Linked DNA regions of Thermovibrio ammonificans HB-1. Each later gene encodes a partner of the first gene's protein in a complex. Links are inferred from orthologs where the notes say so. Each region holds a gene or a part of one and is shown on either strand. Other genes may lie near its edges.

Region 1 (4,624 bases):
GTTTATGAGGTCTCTGTCGGAAAAGAGCCTGTAGAGGAAGGGTTTTATCTCTTTGAGATTTGAGGGAGCTCCCATGTAGGTAAGCAGAACCGCCTCTTTCAACTCACTCTCCGATTATTTTGATGATTACCCTTTTGGGCCTCTGGCCGTCGAACTCGGCGTAGAAGATTTCCTGCCAAGGCCCCAGGTCCAGCTCTCCGTTTGTTATCGGCAGGACCACCTGGAGGTGGACCAGCAGGTTCTTCAGGTGGGCGTCGCCGTTGTCTTCGCCCGTTCTGTGGTGTTTGTAGTCGGGTCTGAAGGGGGCCAGCTTCTCCAGCCACTCCCAGATATCTTCGTGGAGCCCCTCTTCGTCGTCTTGGATGATTACCGCCGCGGTTAGGTGCATTGCGGAAACGAGGCACAGCCCCTCTTTAACTCCCGACTCTTTTACCGCCTCTTTAACGGTGTCGGTTATCCTTATGAGCTCTCTGCGCCTTTTGGTGTTAAACGTAAGGTATTTAGTGTAAGCCTTCATGGCGCCTCCTTCTTGAAGTAGTTGTGATTATCTCAAATGGGGTTTATGTTCTTAAAGAAAAGGCGGAGGTGGTGATGTACGGAGTGGTTATTGTGGGCGGCGGGCCTGCAGGTCTTTCCTGTGCCCTTACGCTTGCAGACGGGGCAAGGCGCTTCGACTTCGCAAGGAAGCCAATAGCCGTTGTAGACAGCGGAAGCTCCGACGTTTTAAAGGCCGTTTTAAACAACGTTCCCGGCGTTAAGAGGGGAACCACCGGAGAGGAGTACCTTGAGTTCCTCAGGACTCAGGTGGAGGAGTTTGAGGAGGTTAACCTGATTGAAGGTGAGGTTGCAGAGGTTACCGGCAGGGAGGGTGAGTTTAAGGTGGTTCTTTCCGACGGCAGGGAGCTTCAGGCCGAGCTGGTTGTTTTCGCTACAGGCTTTCACTCCTTCCCGGTAAAAACGGACCTCGTTGAAGTTGTTCCCCACCCCAAGTCTCCCAGGCCCGGGAAAATCGCCCTTAGGCCTAAGGCTCCCGGCGTTTACGTTGCGGGTCTTGCTGCCGGCGTTATAACGATGGTTGCCTCTGCAGCAGGTAGCGGCGTTGAGGTGGCCTGCGACATACTCTCTAAGTGGGCCGGTAGAGTCGTTGTGGGTCACGATAAGATAGGCGGTTAAGGGGGCCTTTGCCCCCCTTTAGGCGCTTTTTACAATAGAGAGGAAGTTCTCAAGGAGCTTCAGCCCAGCCCTTTGGCTCTTCTCCGGGTGGAACTGAACCGCAAACAGGTTCTCCTTCTCAACGGCAGATGTGAAGGTTATGCCGTAGTCGGTTTCCGTTAGAGTTACGCCGGGCTCTTCGGGCTTAACGTAGAACGAGTGGACGAAGTAGAAGAACTCCCCTTCTTTAATGCCCTCAAAGAGCTTCGACTCCTTCTTCAGGTAAACCTGGTTCCAGCCCATATGGGGAATCTTGAACTCAGGAGGCAGCCGAAACCGAACAACCTCTCCCCTTATGAGCTTCAGCCCCTCACTTTCGCCGAACTCGTAGCTAACGTCAAAGAGCAGCTGAAGCCCCAAACATATCCCCAGAAACGGCTTGCCCTTCTCAACCTGCCTTATAAGGGTTTCCCACAGGTTGAGCTCTTTCAGGTTCCTTACTGCGTCTTTAAACGCTCCTACCCCCGGCAGGACAACCACCTCTGCCTCCTCAATTCTCTTCGGAGAGCTCGTTACCTCAACATCTCCGCCTACCGATTCAATCGCCTTGCTTACGCTCCTGAGATTTCCCATTCCGTAGTCTACAACGGCTATCACTTTATACCTCCGGGCATTGAGCCGAGCAGGTACTTAATGTCGTTGTCGCCGAACAGGACGCCGGCTCCAAGGTAAACGCCTCTCCACTTGTGGTACAGGAGCTCGTCGCCGCCTCCGTAAACGAACCAGTTCTTGTTGAGGAAGTACTTAACTCCCACTCGCAGGTGGGGCGGTATGTTGTCTCCCTTGGAGTCCTTCCTGCCGGTGTTCCAAAGGTCCGAAACCAGCATAAACCGCTTGTTAAACAGTAGGTCGAGCCCTACCCCTCCGGAGCTCTCTTTGAGTCCTCCCCTCAGAACCAGCTTCGTTCCCGGCCTCAGCCAGTCGGCGTTGAATATCCTGGCGTACTGGAGGGTGAACTGGGTTTTGTAGTTCTTCTCCACCTCTTCTCGCCAGCCGGTTGTCGTTCCCGTATCTATGTAGTACTTCTGGTAGGTTATGTGTCCCTGGGAGTTGCCCACAACCTCAAGCAGGTAGTAGTGGTCCTTCTCCGGGGGCTCCACCTTCAGGGTAAACACCCCTCTGCTGTCGCCGGTTCTCGTGTTTACGTCGCCTCTGAAGCCTACGTAAACTTGAGTCTTTTCGACCTTCTCCGCAAGGCTTCCCAAGGTTTTGACCGTTTTATCCAAGTTGGCGTAAAGGCTTTCGTCGTTGAAGAGCTTCCCGATGGTTCCCTTGCCGCTGTTGACTTTGGCCAGAAGCTCCTTCAGCTCCTTTGTTGTGGCCTTGATGTTTGCCAGGGTCTCCTTGATGTTCTTCGTATCCTGTTCGTTGAGGAGCTCTTTCAGGTTCTTGGTGAGTTGGTCGAGGTTCGCGGCAATCTGGGGTGCCTTATCGCTCGCCAAGCGCAGGTTCCTTACCAGCTGACGGATGTCTTGGCGGTTCTCAAGGGTTACTTCCGAGAGCTGCTGGGTGAGGTTGTTTACGTTGTCGAGTATCTGGGGAAGCTCCTCCCGCAGGCTCTCTGTAAGGGCCAGGGCGTTCTCTATGAGCTTCTTAACGTTTTTCCTGTTCTCGGTTAAAAGGGTGTCAACGTCGTTTACAACCTTGTTCACGCTTGCGGTCAGCTGGTTTATCCTGTCCATTATGATGGCGATTCTGTTCTTGCCGTCGGGGGTTGTAACCGCCTGGTTGAACTTCTCGAGGAGCTGGTTCAGAGAGGTCATCACCTGGTCCATAGAGGCGGGAACCTGGGTCTGCTCTATAACCGAGCCCGGGGGAAGCGGTGGTGCCGGCGGGTGGCCCGGGTCTATCTCAACGTACTTTTCGCCCATTAGGCCCATGGTCTCTATCTTTGCAACGGCGTTTTTGTAGAGCTTCACGGGCTTTGTGAAGATTATCTCTACAACCGCCTTGCCGTCTTTTACTCCTACCTTTACAACTTTACCCACCGTAACTCCGGCCACCCTTACCGGGGCGTCCTTCTCAAGGCCGGCGGCGTTGCTGAAGTAGATAAGGTAGGGCTTTTGCTCAACCCCCCTTTTAAACTGTAGGGGGTTGAGGGTTGTTGCTATAACTCCAAGGCCGGTGAGCCCGGCAATTACCAGGGCGCCAACTTTGGCCTCAAGACTCAGCTTACCCATCTTCACGCTCCAGAGCTTCGGTTATAGGCCCTTCAGGTTCTCCGTTGATGAACTGTTTAACAACTGGGTTTTTACTGTTTCTAATCTCTTCCGGCGTTCCCACTTCAACCACCCTGCCGTTAAAGAGTATCGCTATCCTGTCGGCTATCCTGAAGGCGCTTGTAACGTCGTGGCTCACAACAACGCAGGTCTTGTTAAACTCGCTCCGCAGCCTCAGAATCAGCCTGTCGAAAATTGCCGTCATCACCGGGTCAAGGCCCGAGGTGGGCTCGTCGAACAGTATGCACTTTGGGTTCATACACAGGGCCCTTGCAACGGCCACCCTCTTTCTCATACCTCCCGAGAGCTCGCTGGGGAATAGGTCTTCCGTTCCGGAAAGCCCCAGGAGCGACAGGTAGTAGCTGGCCTTTTCCCGGGCCACTCTCTCCTTCACGCCCTTCTTCTCTATGAGGTAGAAGGCCACGTTGTACCAAACCGGGTAGGAGTCAAAGAGCGCTCCGCTCTGGAAAACGTAAGTAAGCGTCTCCCTGAAGCGCTCAAGCTCCTCCTCTTTCAGGTTTATAACGTCGAAGTCGTAAACCTTTATCCTCCCCTCGTCGGGGATTATGAGCCTTGCTATCTGCTTCAGCAGAACGCTCTTTCCCGTTCCCGACGGCCCCATTATCACGAAAATTTCGCCGTCGTAAACGGTGAAGCTCACGCCGTTGTGGACAACCTTATTGCCGAAGCGCTTTTTCAGGTTCTCAACTATTATCGCTTCCCTCATAGGTTAAAGAGCCTCAGCAGGTAGGTTATCAGGTAGTCGAATATGAGAATCGCTATCGAGGAAGAGACAACCGCCTTTGTAGTGGACTCTCCGACCCCTTTTGCTCCTCCTCTCGTGTAGTATCCGTAGAGGCAGCTTATAGTGGAGAGGAGAAAGCCGAAAACGGCGGCCTTTATGAGGCCGTGAAACACGTCTTCCATATGGGCGAAGTTCTGGGTGTACCTCAGGTAGAGGGTCTTGTTAACGCCGAAGATGTGGACGCTTACCAGGTATCCCCCTATGTAGCCTATTATGTCGGCTATAACGGTAAGGAACACCAGAGAAATGGTTGTGGCGTATATCCTTGGGGTTATGAGGAACTTAATGGGGTTTACGGCCATCATCTCCAGGGCGTCTATCTGCTCTGTAACCCTCATGGTTCCTATCTCGGCTGCCATAGCAGAGCCCGAGCGGGCGGTTACGAGCA
Region 2 (12,320 bases), 920 kb from region 1 along the record:
GAGTAGACTTCATAACCGTCCACTGCGGAGTAACCTTAAGTGCCCTCGAAAGGCTAAGGAAAGAGGGCAGGATTATGAACATAGTCTCAAGGGGCGGAGCCCTAATGGCCGAGTGGATGGTTTATAACGAAAAGGAGAACCCGCTCTACGAGCACTACGACCGCCTTCTTGAGATTGCCAAAAAGTACGACGTTACCCTTTCGCTTGGTGACGGAATGAGGCCGGGCTGCATAGCCGACGCAACCGACAGGTGTCAGATTGAAGAACTGATTACCCTTGGGGAGCTTGTTGACAGGGCCAGAGAGGCCGACGTTCAAGCTATGGTGGAAGGTCCGGGTCACGTTCCGCTCGACCAAGTAGAGGCAAACATACTCCTTCAAAAGAGGCTCTGCCACGGCGCACCCTTTTACGTTTTAGGACCGATAGTTACAGACATTGCCCCCGGCTACGACCACATTACCGGAGCAATAGGCGGGGCAATTGCGGCCAAAGCCGGAGCCGACTTCCTCTGCTACCTTACCCCTGCTGAGCACCTTGCCCTTCCCGACGTTAACGACGTTAAAGTGGGAGTAATAGCCGCAAGGATTGCAGGCCACGCCGCCGACATAGTTAAGGGCGTTCCCGGTGCAGTAGAGTGGGACATCGAAATGGCAAAGGCGAGGGAAGCCCTTGACTGGGAGAGGCAGTTTGAGCTCGCCATAGACCCCGAAATCGCAAGGAAGTACAGGGAAGAGAGGGCTCCTCAGGAAGACGAGAAAACCTGTACAATGTGCGGCAAGCTCTGCTCAATTAAAAGGGTTGAGGAGTATCTGAACCCCAAGAAGGAGAAGTAAAGAGGCGGAGGCTTATCTCCGCCTTTCCCCCCTTATAATTCTCTCAACCATCCCTTCGGGAGAGAACAATGCTTGCAAAGAGGATTATTCCCTGTCTCGACGTTAAAGACGGAAGGGTAGTTAAAGGCGTTAACTTCGTTAACCTGATAGATGCAGGAGACCCCGTTGAAAACGCAAAGGTTTACGACGAACAAGGGGCCGACGAGCTCGTATTTTTGGATATAACCGCCAGCTACGAAAAAAGGGCAATAATGCTCGACGTTGTGAAAAGAACCGCAGAACAGGTATTCATGCCCCTTACAGTTGGGGGAGGGGTCAGAACGGTTGAAGATATAAGAAACCTTTTGAACGCCGGAGCAGATAAAGTTTCGATTAATACCGCCGCTGTAAAGAATCCGCAACTTATAACGGAAGGGGCAAAGCTTTTCGGCTCTCAGTGCATAGTGGTTGCAATAGATGCAAAGAGAGTTGCCCCGGGAAAGTGGGAAGTTTTCATTCACGGCGGTAGAACTCCAACCGGAATAGACGCAGTTAAGTGGGCAAAAGAGGTGGTTGACAGAGGAGCCGGTGAAATCCTGTTAACCTCAATGGACCGAGACGGGACAAAAGCCGGGTACGACATTGAGTTAACCAGAGCAATTTCCGAGGCCGTTAGCGTTCCCGTAATAGCCTCGGGAGGTGCCGGAAAGAAGGAGCACTTCTACGAGGGGCTCGTAGAGGGGAAAGCAGACGCGGTTTTAGCGGCTTCTGTTTTCCACTTTAAGGAAATTTCAATCCCAGAACTCAAAGCCTACTTGAAGGAGAGAGGAGTGTGGGTAAGGGTTTAATACTGTTAAAATCAAATAATCAAAATCTTTTAAGGAGGTAGAGATGCTCCTCTCTTTCGGAGAAGTACAAGAGCCACACGAGATAGTGAACATCGCCTATGCCTTTGCCCAGCAAAAGCAGAGCCAGTGGTTTAACGGTGAGCTCCCGATAGACCCGGTTATGAGGGTTGTATCTATGCTTGAGCAGCAAGCCCAGCAGCTTAAAGCAGACGGCGTTAAGAACATCCAGATTAAAATCTTAGAGGGAACCGACAGAGACGGCGATAAGGTGATAAACGTGTGGGGAATGGGAACAATCATAAAGCTCAAGGGAAACTTAAAGCTCGAAAAGGGGGAATAGGATGAAAATAGGAGTAATAGGCGGAAGCGGCCTTTACGACATAGAGGGGCTTTCTGATGTAAAGGAGGTAAGGCTTGAAACTCCTTTCGGAGAGCCCTCCGATGCCTACATATACGGAAAGTTGGGGGATAAAGAGGTTTACTTCCTGCCCCGCCACGGCAGAGGCCACGTTTACCTGCCATCGGAGGTTCCCTACAGGGCAAATATTTACGGTTTTAAGATGCTCGGCGTAGACTGCATCATCTCCGTTAGCGCAGTGGGCTCCATGAAAGAGGAGATAAAGCCCGGCGATTTCGTGATAGTCACCCAGTACTTCGACAGAACAAAGAACAGACCTTCTACCTTCTTCGGGAACGGTATAGTTGCCCACATTCCCTTCGACACACCTACCTGCCCGCTTCTCAACGAAATCGTTTACAAGGCGTGTGTGGAAGAGGGAATCCCGGTCCACAAGGAGGGAACCTACATCTGCATAGAGGGGCCCCAGTTCTCTACAAAAGCCGAATCTAAGATTTACAGAAGCTGGGGAGTTGACGTTATAGGAATGACAAACATTCCCGAAGCCAAGCTGGCAAGGGAAGCAGAAATTCCCTACTCTGCAGTGGCCCTTGCAACCGACTACGATGTGTGGAAAGAAGGGGAAGAGGTTAACGTAAAGAAAGTGCTGGCAACCATGGCAAGGAACGTTGAGAACGCAAAGAGAATGCTCAAGCGCGTTATAGAAACCATAAGGCCGGAAGATATTGAGAACTCACCTGCAAAGACCGCCCTTGTTGGGGCAATTCAGACAAAGCCGGAGTACATAAGCGAAGAGGTTAAAAAGAGGCTCTGGCTGCTGTTGAAAGACAGGATTTAATTTAATAATGTAATCGGGGGAGCTTCCGCTCCCCCGTAACGTAAACAACATCCGAGGGAAGGGGTGGATACCGAAATCTGGCTGCTCTCGGCCCGCGACGTAGTTCCCAACCTGATTTTTACCCTTTACAGGAAGCCGAAAAAGGTGAGAGTCTTTTACACAGAATGGGAGGTGTCAAAAGAGCGAGCGCAAGGGCAGAAGCTCGTTTTCGAACGATACGGAATAAACTGCTCAACGATAGAGATAAAAACCTACGACCACGAAAACATTACAGAAACCCTAAACTCACTACAAGTTAACCCGGAAAAGGTTGAATTCCTCGCGAATGTAGCAACAAAATACACCGTTGAAGTTATCCACAGATGGCTAACGGAACGGGGAGGTAAAAGCCTATACTACATGCCCGACGGAACAGTTGCCCTGTTCGGCGGTGAAAAACTCTACCAAATAAAAGAAAAAGTCCTTAAAACCGAAGACTTCTTTAACGTTGCCGGCCTAAATATAGAAAGCGTGAGACCCTTCAAAGAGATGTTGGGAGAGAGGTATCAAGCCGCCTACAGTTTTTACAAAAACACAGCCCTTGCCGGCAGGCTAAACGACTTAAGGAAAAATTCCGAAATCCACAGGATTGAGGCGTCCCTGTTCAAAAAACTATCCAAAGAAGAGATGAAAATAGTAAAGAAGAAAGGCTGGATTTTAGAGTTCCTAACCTACGCAGTCCTTGAGCAAAGCGGCCTGTTCCACGAGGTTCTCTCGGAGATAGAGATAAACTACGGCATCGGAGAAAAGAGGGAGTTAAAAAACGAGATAGACATTACCGCCGTTAGGAATAACACCCTCTACTACTTTTCCTGTAAGTCGGGAAAGCTAACAAACCTCAACCTGGAAGACCACGCCTTCCGCGTGGGAAGCCTTGCAAGGCGCATAGGAGGCAGGTTCACCGTTCCCATACTGGTTACTTCAAAGGAGTTACCACAGAAAAAGAAGGAAAAGGTAAAGCTGTTCGGAGTAGTCCCGCTAACAATAAAGGAGCTTTTGGAGTTGGAAAACAACCCTTCAAAGCTCGAAGAGTGGGAGAAAATCGCCCACTCTTACAGGTAAGCCTTAAACTACCACCTCTCTACGGAGTTCTTCGGGCAGTAAAGAGAGGGCCCGGTGCTTCAACAGAGCTTCCCTTTCCCTTATACCGTTAACGTTAACAACCACTATACGGCCAAAACCCCTACCGTAGTAGTTTGCAAAGTCGTAAATGGCGCCTATAACGGCAAGCCTGTTCCGCCTTATCAGGAGTCCGTACCTCTCAAGGGCCACCCTTACCTGCCAGTGAACGTTCGACTCAACGGCTTCCCTCCAGGCAACTTCAAAGTTACCCTCTCCCTTAAAGGGAGAAACGGGAATACAGAGGTGGTTGAGCTCGTTCCTTATAAAGGGAGATTCATCGGCGTAGCCCTTGAGGAAAGCCTTAACAGCACCGCAGTTAACGTGGCCGAGAATCAGCAGAACGGGCGTTTGAAGGTGGATTACGCCGTAATCCACCGAACCTGCAGAGCTCTCTATCTGGTTGCCGATGTTCCTGATTACGAAAACTCTGTCGATGAGCTTCTCGGAGAAAACCGTCGGGTGGACCCTCGAATCGGAACAGGTCACAAGGGTTATAACCGGGCTCTGAGCCTCAATGTGGGCCTCAAAGAACTCCCTCCCCTTTGCCCGGGCGAACTTTTCGTTGTCGAAGAAAATCTCCCTGACTACCTCTTCAGGCGTTTTCCTCTTCACTGTTCCCCCCTTCGTAGGGGCAAACCTTAGAGATGTCCACCGACTTGAGCCTCTCTATATCCTCGTCGAACTCATCGGAAGTTCTAAGGTACTGAAGCACTCCCTCCAAAACGAGCTTCAAACACGGGTCGGGAGGCTCAGCCAGCGAGTACATCACCTTTTGCCCCTCTTTTCTATCCTTAACAAAGCCGAACTGCTTCAACTTAGAGAAGTGAACAGAAACGGTAGGCGTGGAAAGGCCCAAAACCGCAGAGGCCTCACACACGAAAACGGGCCTTTCCATGAGAAGGCGAATGAGCCTTAAACGGGTTCTATCGCCGAGTATCTTTACAGCCTCGGAGAATCTTTCAAACTTCACCCTACCCCCTCAATTTCTTTACAAAGCCGGGTTTAAGAGCGTCTACGATATCGGAAGGAGAAGCGGCAAGCACTTTTACGTTCTTAAACCCTTCCCCTACAAGAAAAGCGTAAGCTATAGCTGCCCTTATTTTACCAGGACAGACTGTACAGACCAGCTTATCGGTAGGAATCTCTGATTTACGGTCGGGAAGCTGGTTGAGGGGGATATTTATGCCGAAGCTGCCGAGGCTAACGAGCTGAGCCTCTTCTTCCGTTCTAACGTCGAGCAAAATGGCCTCTCCGCTCTTCCACTTCTCGAGGAAGGCCTCGAGGGAGATTTTGTGGTTACTCTCGCTGAGCCAGTTGATGTCCATCTGCCTCAGAACATCTGCAAGGGCCATACTCACCTCCTTTAAAGGAACTTTGTAGCAAACTTAATACCGAGGATAAAGAAAATAATACCTAAAATCCTTTTAACCTGAGCGGCGGTAAGGAAGCGGTGGGTAACGAAAGCTCCCAGGTAACCGGCAAAAAGGGCCGGCAGGGCAACGGCAAGCGTAACCTTCCAGTCGACGCTGCCGAGCTTCAAGTAGGCCAAAAAGGCCGAAACCGAAGAGAAAACAACGGCAAAAGCTGTAACCGGAGCAACCTTCTTAGGGCTATAGCCCGCAATCACGAGCATAGGAGAGATGAGAGCTCCTCCGCCTATCCCGAGGAGCCCCGATATAAAGCCGGCAAGGGCCCCAACAAGGGGCGGATACCACCTGTAACCGGTTGCATCAAACAGCTCTCTCTTTGGAACGTAAACCATTAAACCGGCAAAGAAGAGAAACAGGGTGAAAACCGCACCCACCACCCTCTCGGGTAAAACGGTAGAGGCGTAAGCCCCAACCGGAGAGAGAAGAACTGCCGGCAGGAGTATGGGAATCGCAAGGGAGAAATCTACGAGCCCCGCCCTGAGGTTGTGAACCGTTGCAGAAAAGGTAGAGATGAAGTTTGCGAAAAGGCCTGCGGGCCTTGCAACCGGGAAGGGGACCCCGAGGAAAACGAGGGTTGGTATCAGGGCGGCGGCAGAGCCGAGCCCGCCGAGGGCAAAGACAAAGGTGAGAAAGAAAGAGACTCCCGATACCTCAAGCAGGTTCAACACAACCCCCGGCCGTTGACATTTCTCAATGTGCAACTGTGGTGGTTATTTTAAACTTAAATGAGAGATTTATCCAGATATTAGAATTTAGTTAAGTATAATAAAAACCGAATAGTTTCGGAGAGGCAATGCTAAAAACGCTCCTCCTTTTTTTCCTTTTAACACCTGCGGCCTTCGGCATAACCCTGAAGGAGGCCGAAAGGCTTGCAGAGCTTGAACACCCCCTCGTAAAAGAGCTCGAGCAAACGCAGGAGAGCCTTAAACTCCAACAAAAAACGGTTGAAAGGCAGAGGTGGGGAACAGTTGAGTTAAACGGAGGCTACTCAACCTACAACAGGAACTACATGCTGGTTCCCCTCTCCCACCTTCCGACTCCCCTCAATCAACCCCCCTTCGACAGCAGAAAGGCCTTCTACGGGCTCTCCCTGAGGGTTCCCCTATACACGGGAGGCTCAATACCGGCCCGGGTGAAGGTTTTAAAGGCGAGAAAACTCGCCCTGAAGTCTTTGAAGAGGGCAACCAAGTGGCAACTGAAGTTTAACGTTGACTCGGTTTACCTCTCTGTGCTTGCCCTTAAAGCCCAAGAGGCGGCCCTTGAAGACTACAGGAGAAGCCTTCTAAAGCTCAGGGAGGACACAGAGGCGGGAGTTAAAGTCGGAAAGTTTGCAAAGGTGGACCTTCTAAAAGTTGAGTACAGGCTGAAGGAGGTGGAGGGAGAGCTTGAGTCTGTAAGGGCCAGAAAGGAAGCACTGATTGAGGCCCTCTCGGCCCTTGTCGGAAGAAAAGTTAAAGGGGTAGAAGAGGTGAAGTTTACCTACCGGCCCGAAAGGCCGAGTATTGAAAAGCTCTATAGAGAAGCCGTTAGAAGGAACAGCCGGATAGAGTCTCTGAGAAGGGAGGTTTCGGCGGCAAGGGCCGAAAGGGGAGTTGTTGAAGCCAAGTTCGGAGTGAAGCTATCGTTAGAGGCCAAGTACCTGAGGAACTACGGGCTGGACTCGGGGGAGAACGAAGGTTACGGAGAGGCCTCGGTGGTTGTGAGCTTCCCCGTTTTTACCGCAGGTAGAAAGGGGCTCGAGCTTCTACAAAACGGCAGAGAAGTTTTACAAAAGCTCTACAGGCTGAAGGCGGCAGAGCGCGACCTTAAAAGGGAAATAGCAGACGCAGTTTCGGAGCTTAAAAAGCTCCAATCCCAGATAGAGGCAGACAGGAAGAAGCTCACGCTGGCGAAAGAAGTGGAGCGGATAGAGCAGTTAAAGTACAAAAGCGGCAAGGGGGATATGGACCACTTGCTCCTTGCCAAGTCGGAGCGGTTTTTAACCGAGGCTCAGCTAAAGTCCCTCTACTACAGGTGGCTCATAGCAAAAAGGCGGATAGAAGCGATTCTGGAGGTAAACGATGAGCGGTAAGAGGGCCCTTGCCGTTTTACTGATTCTGGTGGCGTTAGGTTTAATAGCCGGGAAAATCCTGATAGAGAAGAGGAAAAGGGAGCTCCTGAGCTATCAACCGCCCAAGAGCTATCCCGTGCCCGCCGAGTACGCGGTTGTGGAAAAGGGGAAGCTCTGCCCCGAAGTTGAGTTCATAGGGAAGGTGGTTCCCCGGGAGTTTGCCCAGATTTCCACCAAGGTGGCAGGAACCGTTCTCAAGGTGACAAAAAGGGAAGGAGAGAGCTTCAAAAAAGGGGAGCTGCTCGTTCTGCTGGACTCTTCGGAGCTTACAAATAAACTCCTCTCGGTAGAAAGGCAGGCACAGGCGAAGGAGTCGCTGCTGAAAGGCCTGGAGGCTCAACTGGCAGCTGCAAGAACCGCCCTAAAGAACGCAGAGGCGGAATACAGAAGGGAGCTATTCCTCTACAAGAGGGGGGCGGTTCCGAAAGAGGCGGTAGAAAAAGCAGAAAACGCCTATTCGAGGGCCAAAGCCCAGGTGAAGGAGGCAGAGTCGAAGATTAAGGAGCTGAAGCTCTCTGTAAAGGCTCTGAGAAGGGAGGCCCTCTCCATCAGGAGCTCCCTGAACTACACCAAGGTGAGGGCCGTTAAAGACGGAGTAGTTGAGAAAGTCTACCTGTGGCCAGGCTCCGTTGCGGTTCCCGGAAGGCCGATTATGGAGGTTTTCTACCCCGAAAGCGGCCTGAAGGTGCTCGTTAACCTGCCGCCAGAAGAGGCAAGGTTTGTAGTTAAGGGAGGAACCGTTGAGGTTAACGGAAAGCCGCTTGGCACGGTTGCGAAGCTCTACCCGGCGGCAGAGCCCAAAAGCGGACTCTACACCGTAGAGGTAGCGCTTAAAGAAAATTCCCGGCTAAAGCCCAACCAGCTCGTTAAGGTGAAACTCCCCTTGAGGCCCTCCGAAGGGTTCATCGTTCCGGTGTGGGCTCTGCTCCACTTAAAGGGGGAAACGGTTGTCCTCGTTTTCACAGGTGACAAGGTGGAGCCCGTTAAGGTTAAAGTGGTTCAGCTGGAAAACGGCAAAGCCGTTGTCCTGGGGAAACTCAGAGAGGGCCAGAAAGTTGCGGTGGGCAGGGAGAGTAAGCTGCTGAAGCTCTACAGGCTGGGAAGAGGATACCCTGCGGAGGCGTTCAATGGGTAGGTTCGTTGAGTGGTATCTAAAAAAACCCCACGGCGTTCTCGCACTGCTACTTTTCCTGTGCGCCATAGGGGTTTTAGGTTTTAAAAACATTCCCAGGAAGTTCTTCCCCGACGCAAACAGGCCGACCGTTGCAGTCGTAACCTTATACCCGGGAGCTTCCGCAGAAGACGTAGCCTCGGAAGTGACAACACCCATAGAGAGAAGGCTGAAAACCATAGACCAGGTAAGGCTGGTAAGGTCTACCTCAAAAGACGGCGTTTCGGTAGTTACCGCAGAGTTCAAGTACTCTAAGAGCATAGACGCCGCGGCAACCGACGTAACAAACCAGCTCTCAAGAGTCCTCCCCTACCTGCCGAAGGGGATTCTACCTCCCCAAGTGCTCAAAGTGACCGACGCCACAAACCCGGTGATGGTTCTCGCCGTTTACCCCAAAAAAGGCTCTCACCTCACAATGGCCCAGGTCAGGGAGATAGCGGAGAACCAGATAAAGAACAGGCTCCTTAACCTGCCCAACGTAGCAGACGTTGAGGTATTCGGAGGGTTCAAAAGGGAAGTTGAGGTAGAGCCCGACTACCTGAAAATGGCCCAGCTCAAAGTGAGCCTGAACCAGCTTTTAAAGGCCATAAAAGAGAACAACGAGAACGCCTCCGCCGGCTTCATAATAAACAGAGAGGGAACCCTCGTCCTGAAGCTAAAGGGAAAGGCCGAGAGGATAGAGGAGCTACGCCAGATAGTTGTAAAGCCGGGAGTAAGGCTTAAAGACGTTGCAAAGGTGAAGTGGGGCCATGCCGACAACTTCTCGGCCTACCACGGTAACGGCCACAGGGCAATCGGTATATCCATTCTGCGCTCCGAAAAAGGGTACGAGCTTCCCGCCATAGAGTCGGTAATGAACTACCTGCCGAAGCTGAAAAAAGAGTTCCCGCAGCTGAACTTTGAAATCGCAGACACCCAAAAGTGGCTGATAGAGCTATCCAACAAAAACATGCTGGAGTCCCTACGGGACGCGATAGTAATGACCCTGCTGGTAATCTTCCTCTTCCTCGCAAACGTAAGGATGCTCATCGTCTCGTTCCTCTCAATTCCGGTAACCTACCTAATTACGGTGGGCCTTATGTGGGCCTTCGGCTTCAACTTCAACATAGTTACCTTAACGGCTGTTATCCTGGCCCTCGGAATGCTTACAGACGACGCAGTTGTGGTTCTCGAAAACATAGAGCGCCACTACTTTGAGCTAAAAAAACCGATAGAGAGGGCGGCAGCCGAAGGAACCAAAGAGGTGATGCTTGCGGTCTTAAGCGGAACCTACACAACGGTTTTAATGCTGCTGCCCATAGCGTTCGTAGGCGGCTACGTTCAGAAAATAATGAGGCCCCTGTCGCTCACCCTAATAATAGCCCTTGTGGTCTCCTACGTTGTTGCGGTAACGCTGATTCCCATAGCCGCCCCTCACATACTCAAGAAAACCCCCGATAAAAACTGGCTCGAAAGGCGAATATACGACTACTTCGTAAAAGGTGCAGTATACAGGCTGAGGGAGTTTTACGCCTCCCTTACAGAGCCTTTTCTGAAGAGAACGTGGCTGAAAGCTCTGGCGGTAGTTCTGGGGTTCTTCCTGTTCGGAATAACGATGAAATCGGTAATGCCGGTAATCGGCAGAGACCTGATGCCGCCGATGGATACCGGCATAGTAATAGTAAGGGCGGAAGCCGACCCTAACACCTCCCTCGAAAAGAGTGAGGAGATACTTACGAAAATGGAAAAGCTCCTATACCAAATGCCCGGCGTGATAAGAGTCTCCTCTACCGTAGGCTCCGAGCCGGGAGTTCTCTCGTTCGGAAGCGGCAAAACCCCCCAACAGATAGAGATGAAAATCCAGTTCATAGACAGGTTCCACAGAAAAGAGACAATCTGGCAGATAGAGGAAGAACTTAGGAAGAAGTTCTCCGCCGTTCCGGGGCTCAGGTATGTAACGGTTATGGACTTCGGAGCAACGCCCCTTTCGTCCATAAAGGCAACGATAGACGAAATGATTTACGGCGACGACCCGAAAGTCCTCAATTCACTTGCCCAAAGGCTTGAAGGTTTAATGCAAGAGGTGAGGGGGCTTACCTCTACCGCAAGGAGCTGGTACTACGATAAAGAGGAGCTACGGCTTAAGGTAGACGGTAGTCAACTTGCAGCTTACGGCCTAACCCCGCTGGAGCTCGTTAAGTACATAGCCGCTTTTGTTAAGGGGGTTCCGGCATCAACGTTTGTCGTGCCCTTAGAGAACGGGCTGAGCGTGAAGCTCATCCTCCCGCAGAACAAAAGAGACTTTGCCGATAAGCTCAACTCCCTACCCGTCCAAACGAAACTCGGAGTTGTTCCCCTCTCAACATTTGTAAAAGTGGAAACGGTTAAAACCCAGAGCAAAATAACCCACCAGAACCTTCTCAACACCATAGACGTGTACGGCTACAGGGCCACCGCTCCAACAACTTTTCTTCAGTCCCAGGTAAACAAACTCGAAAAGGAGCTGAAGCTCCCCACAGGTTACGGCATCTCCCACGAAGGCGAGATAAAACAGATGAACGAAAGCTTCAAAAGGCTAATGAAAGCCCTCGTTATAGGAATAATCATCCTCTACTTCTCGCTTGTTCCCGCCTTCGAGTCGTTTGCCTACCCGATATCTATCCTTGCTGCAATCCCGCTGGCACTCATAGGAGCCGCCTTTTCAATGCTTATAGCCCACAAACCCCAGTGCATGCCGTCGTTTATGGGAATGATTCTCCTTGCGGGCATAATCGTCAAAAACTCCATACTCCTAATAGACTTCATAAAATGGGCCCGGGAGAGGGGTGAGCCCCTTCAAGCAGCGATAATAAACTCCATACGGGTCAGAACGCGTCCGGTTCTAATGACTGCATTTGCAACCTCTGTTGGAATGCTCCCCATAGCCCTGGGCTGGGCGCTTGGGCTTGAAAGGCTTGCTCCCCTTGCAGTTGTAGCAATAGGAGGCCTGATACTCGGAACCTTCCTTACCCTATTCTTCGTTCCGGTTCTCGTCTCACTTATAGAGGACATTAAAAGTTTTTTAACCGGGAAAAGGGTTGACACCTAAGGAAGGTGGTCTATATTATTAGGCAGCAAAGCTCCCCGGTAGCTCAGCTGGTAGAGCGGGTGGCTGTTAACCACCAGGTCGCTGGTTCGAGCCCGGCCCGGGGAGCCATTTTTATTTATACTGAGCTACCCGCTTATAATTTTTAAAAAATTCTGTATAATTTTTAAAAAATTCTGGAACGCCTACAATAACGTTGTAGATTTTTCCCCTTCTCTCCCAACGTCTTAACAGCTCGTTGAAAAAACTTGGAACGGTGTTCCATCAAAATTCAAAACTTTGGGTTTTATGGTTAATCTTCTTAGTCAATACAAGTGGGGAAATTCTTACCCGAGTAAAGAATGCACCATCTCTGTTAGAAATATTCAGATTTTTACCCGGGTAAGGAATTGAACACTTTAAGTTAAGTCTTAACGCTTCTTAGAACATTTTTCAACTTTTATTATTAAAGTTGGCACAAGAGTGCCGTTGATATTTTTAAGCATCAAAGGCTGAATTATTTTGACACAGTCTGCAGTAGCTGTTGAG

Evidence for each region.
Region 2: the proteins of hisH (region 1) and hisF are in contact, whole or in part, in a crystal structure (PDB 6RU0), measured with the Thermotoga maritima proteins. The link is inferred for Thermovibrio ammonificans HB-1 from one-to-one orthologs. Residues at the interface, in WP_004080484.1 of Thermotoga maritima: Asn15, Arg18, Arg22, Arg117, Leu118, Pro119, His120, Met121, Gly122, Trp123, Asn124, Asn134, Gly135, Tyr136, Tyr138, Val140, Tyr158, Glu180, Lys181, Ser182, Ser183, Lys184, Ile185; in WP_004080486.1 of Thermotoga maritima: Met1, Leu2, Ala3, Arg5, Ser40, Glu41, Asp45, Glu46, Ala70, Glu71, Ile73, Asp74, Ile75, Pro76, Phe77, Asp98, Lys99, Ser122, Gln123, Glu161, Thr195, Leu196, Asn247, Arg249, Glu251.

The regions. Positions count from the first base shown.
Region 1 is NC_014926.1:981,467-986,090, reverse strand. What follows is about bases 1-3,000. They hold hisH (imidazole glycerol phosphate synthase subunit HisH), read right to left. Parts: upstream 1,810-3,000; coding sequence 1,192-1,809; downstream 1-1,191. Other genes in these bases: THEAM_RS05080 (MlaD family protein), read right to left, coding at 1,806-3,000; THEAM_RS05090 (FAD-dependent oxidoreductase), read left to right, coding at 592-1,173; THEAM_RS05095 (secondary thiamine-phosphate synthase enzyme YjbQ), read right to left, coding at 104-517; hemH (ferrochelatase), read right to left, coding at 1-102. Also shown: more of THEAM_RS05080, read right to left, coding at 3,001-3,392; THEAM_RS05075 (ABC transporter ATP-binding protein), read right to left, coding at 3,385-4,158; THEAM_RS05070 (MlaE family ABC transporter permease), read right to left, coding at 4,155-4,624. UniProt on the Escherichia coli protein: IGPS catalyzes the conversion of PRFAR and glutamine to IGP, AICAR and glutamate. The HisH subunit catalyzes the hydrolysis of glutamine to glutamate and ammonia as part of the synthesis of IGP and AICAR.
Region 2 is NC_014926.1:50,222-62,541, reverse strand. Bases 1-2,780 are described here. They hold hisF (imidazole glycerol phosphate synthase subunit HisF), read left to right. Parts: upstream 1-901; coding sequence 902-1,660; downstream 1,661-2,780. Other genes in these bases: mtnP (S-methyl-5'-thioadenosine phosphorylase), read left to right, coding at 2,002-2,780; THEAM_RS00375 (hypothetical protein), read left to right, coding at 1,704-2,000; thiC (phosphomethylpyrimidine synthase ThiC), read left to right, coding at 1-833. Also shown: more of mtnP, read left to right, coding at 2,781-2,856; THEAM_RS00365 (Card1-like endonuclease domain-containing protein), read left to right, coding at 2,920-3,957; THEAM_RS00360 (carbonic anhydrase), read right to left, coding at 3,961-4,629; THEAM_RS09345 (ArsR/SmtB family transcription factor), read right to left, coding at 4,610-4,987; THEAM_RS00350 (rhodanese-like domain-containing protein), read right to left, coding at 4,989-5,369; THEAM_RS00345 (sulfite exporter TauE/SafE family protein), read right to left, coding at 5,381-6,115; THEAM_RS00340 (TolC family protein), read left to right, coding at 6,241-7,518; THEAM_RS00335 (efflux RND transporter periplasmic adaptor subunit), read left to right, coding at 7,508-8,692; THEAM_RS00330 (efflux RND transporter permease subunit), read left to right, coding at 8,685-11,795.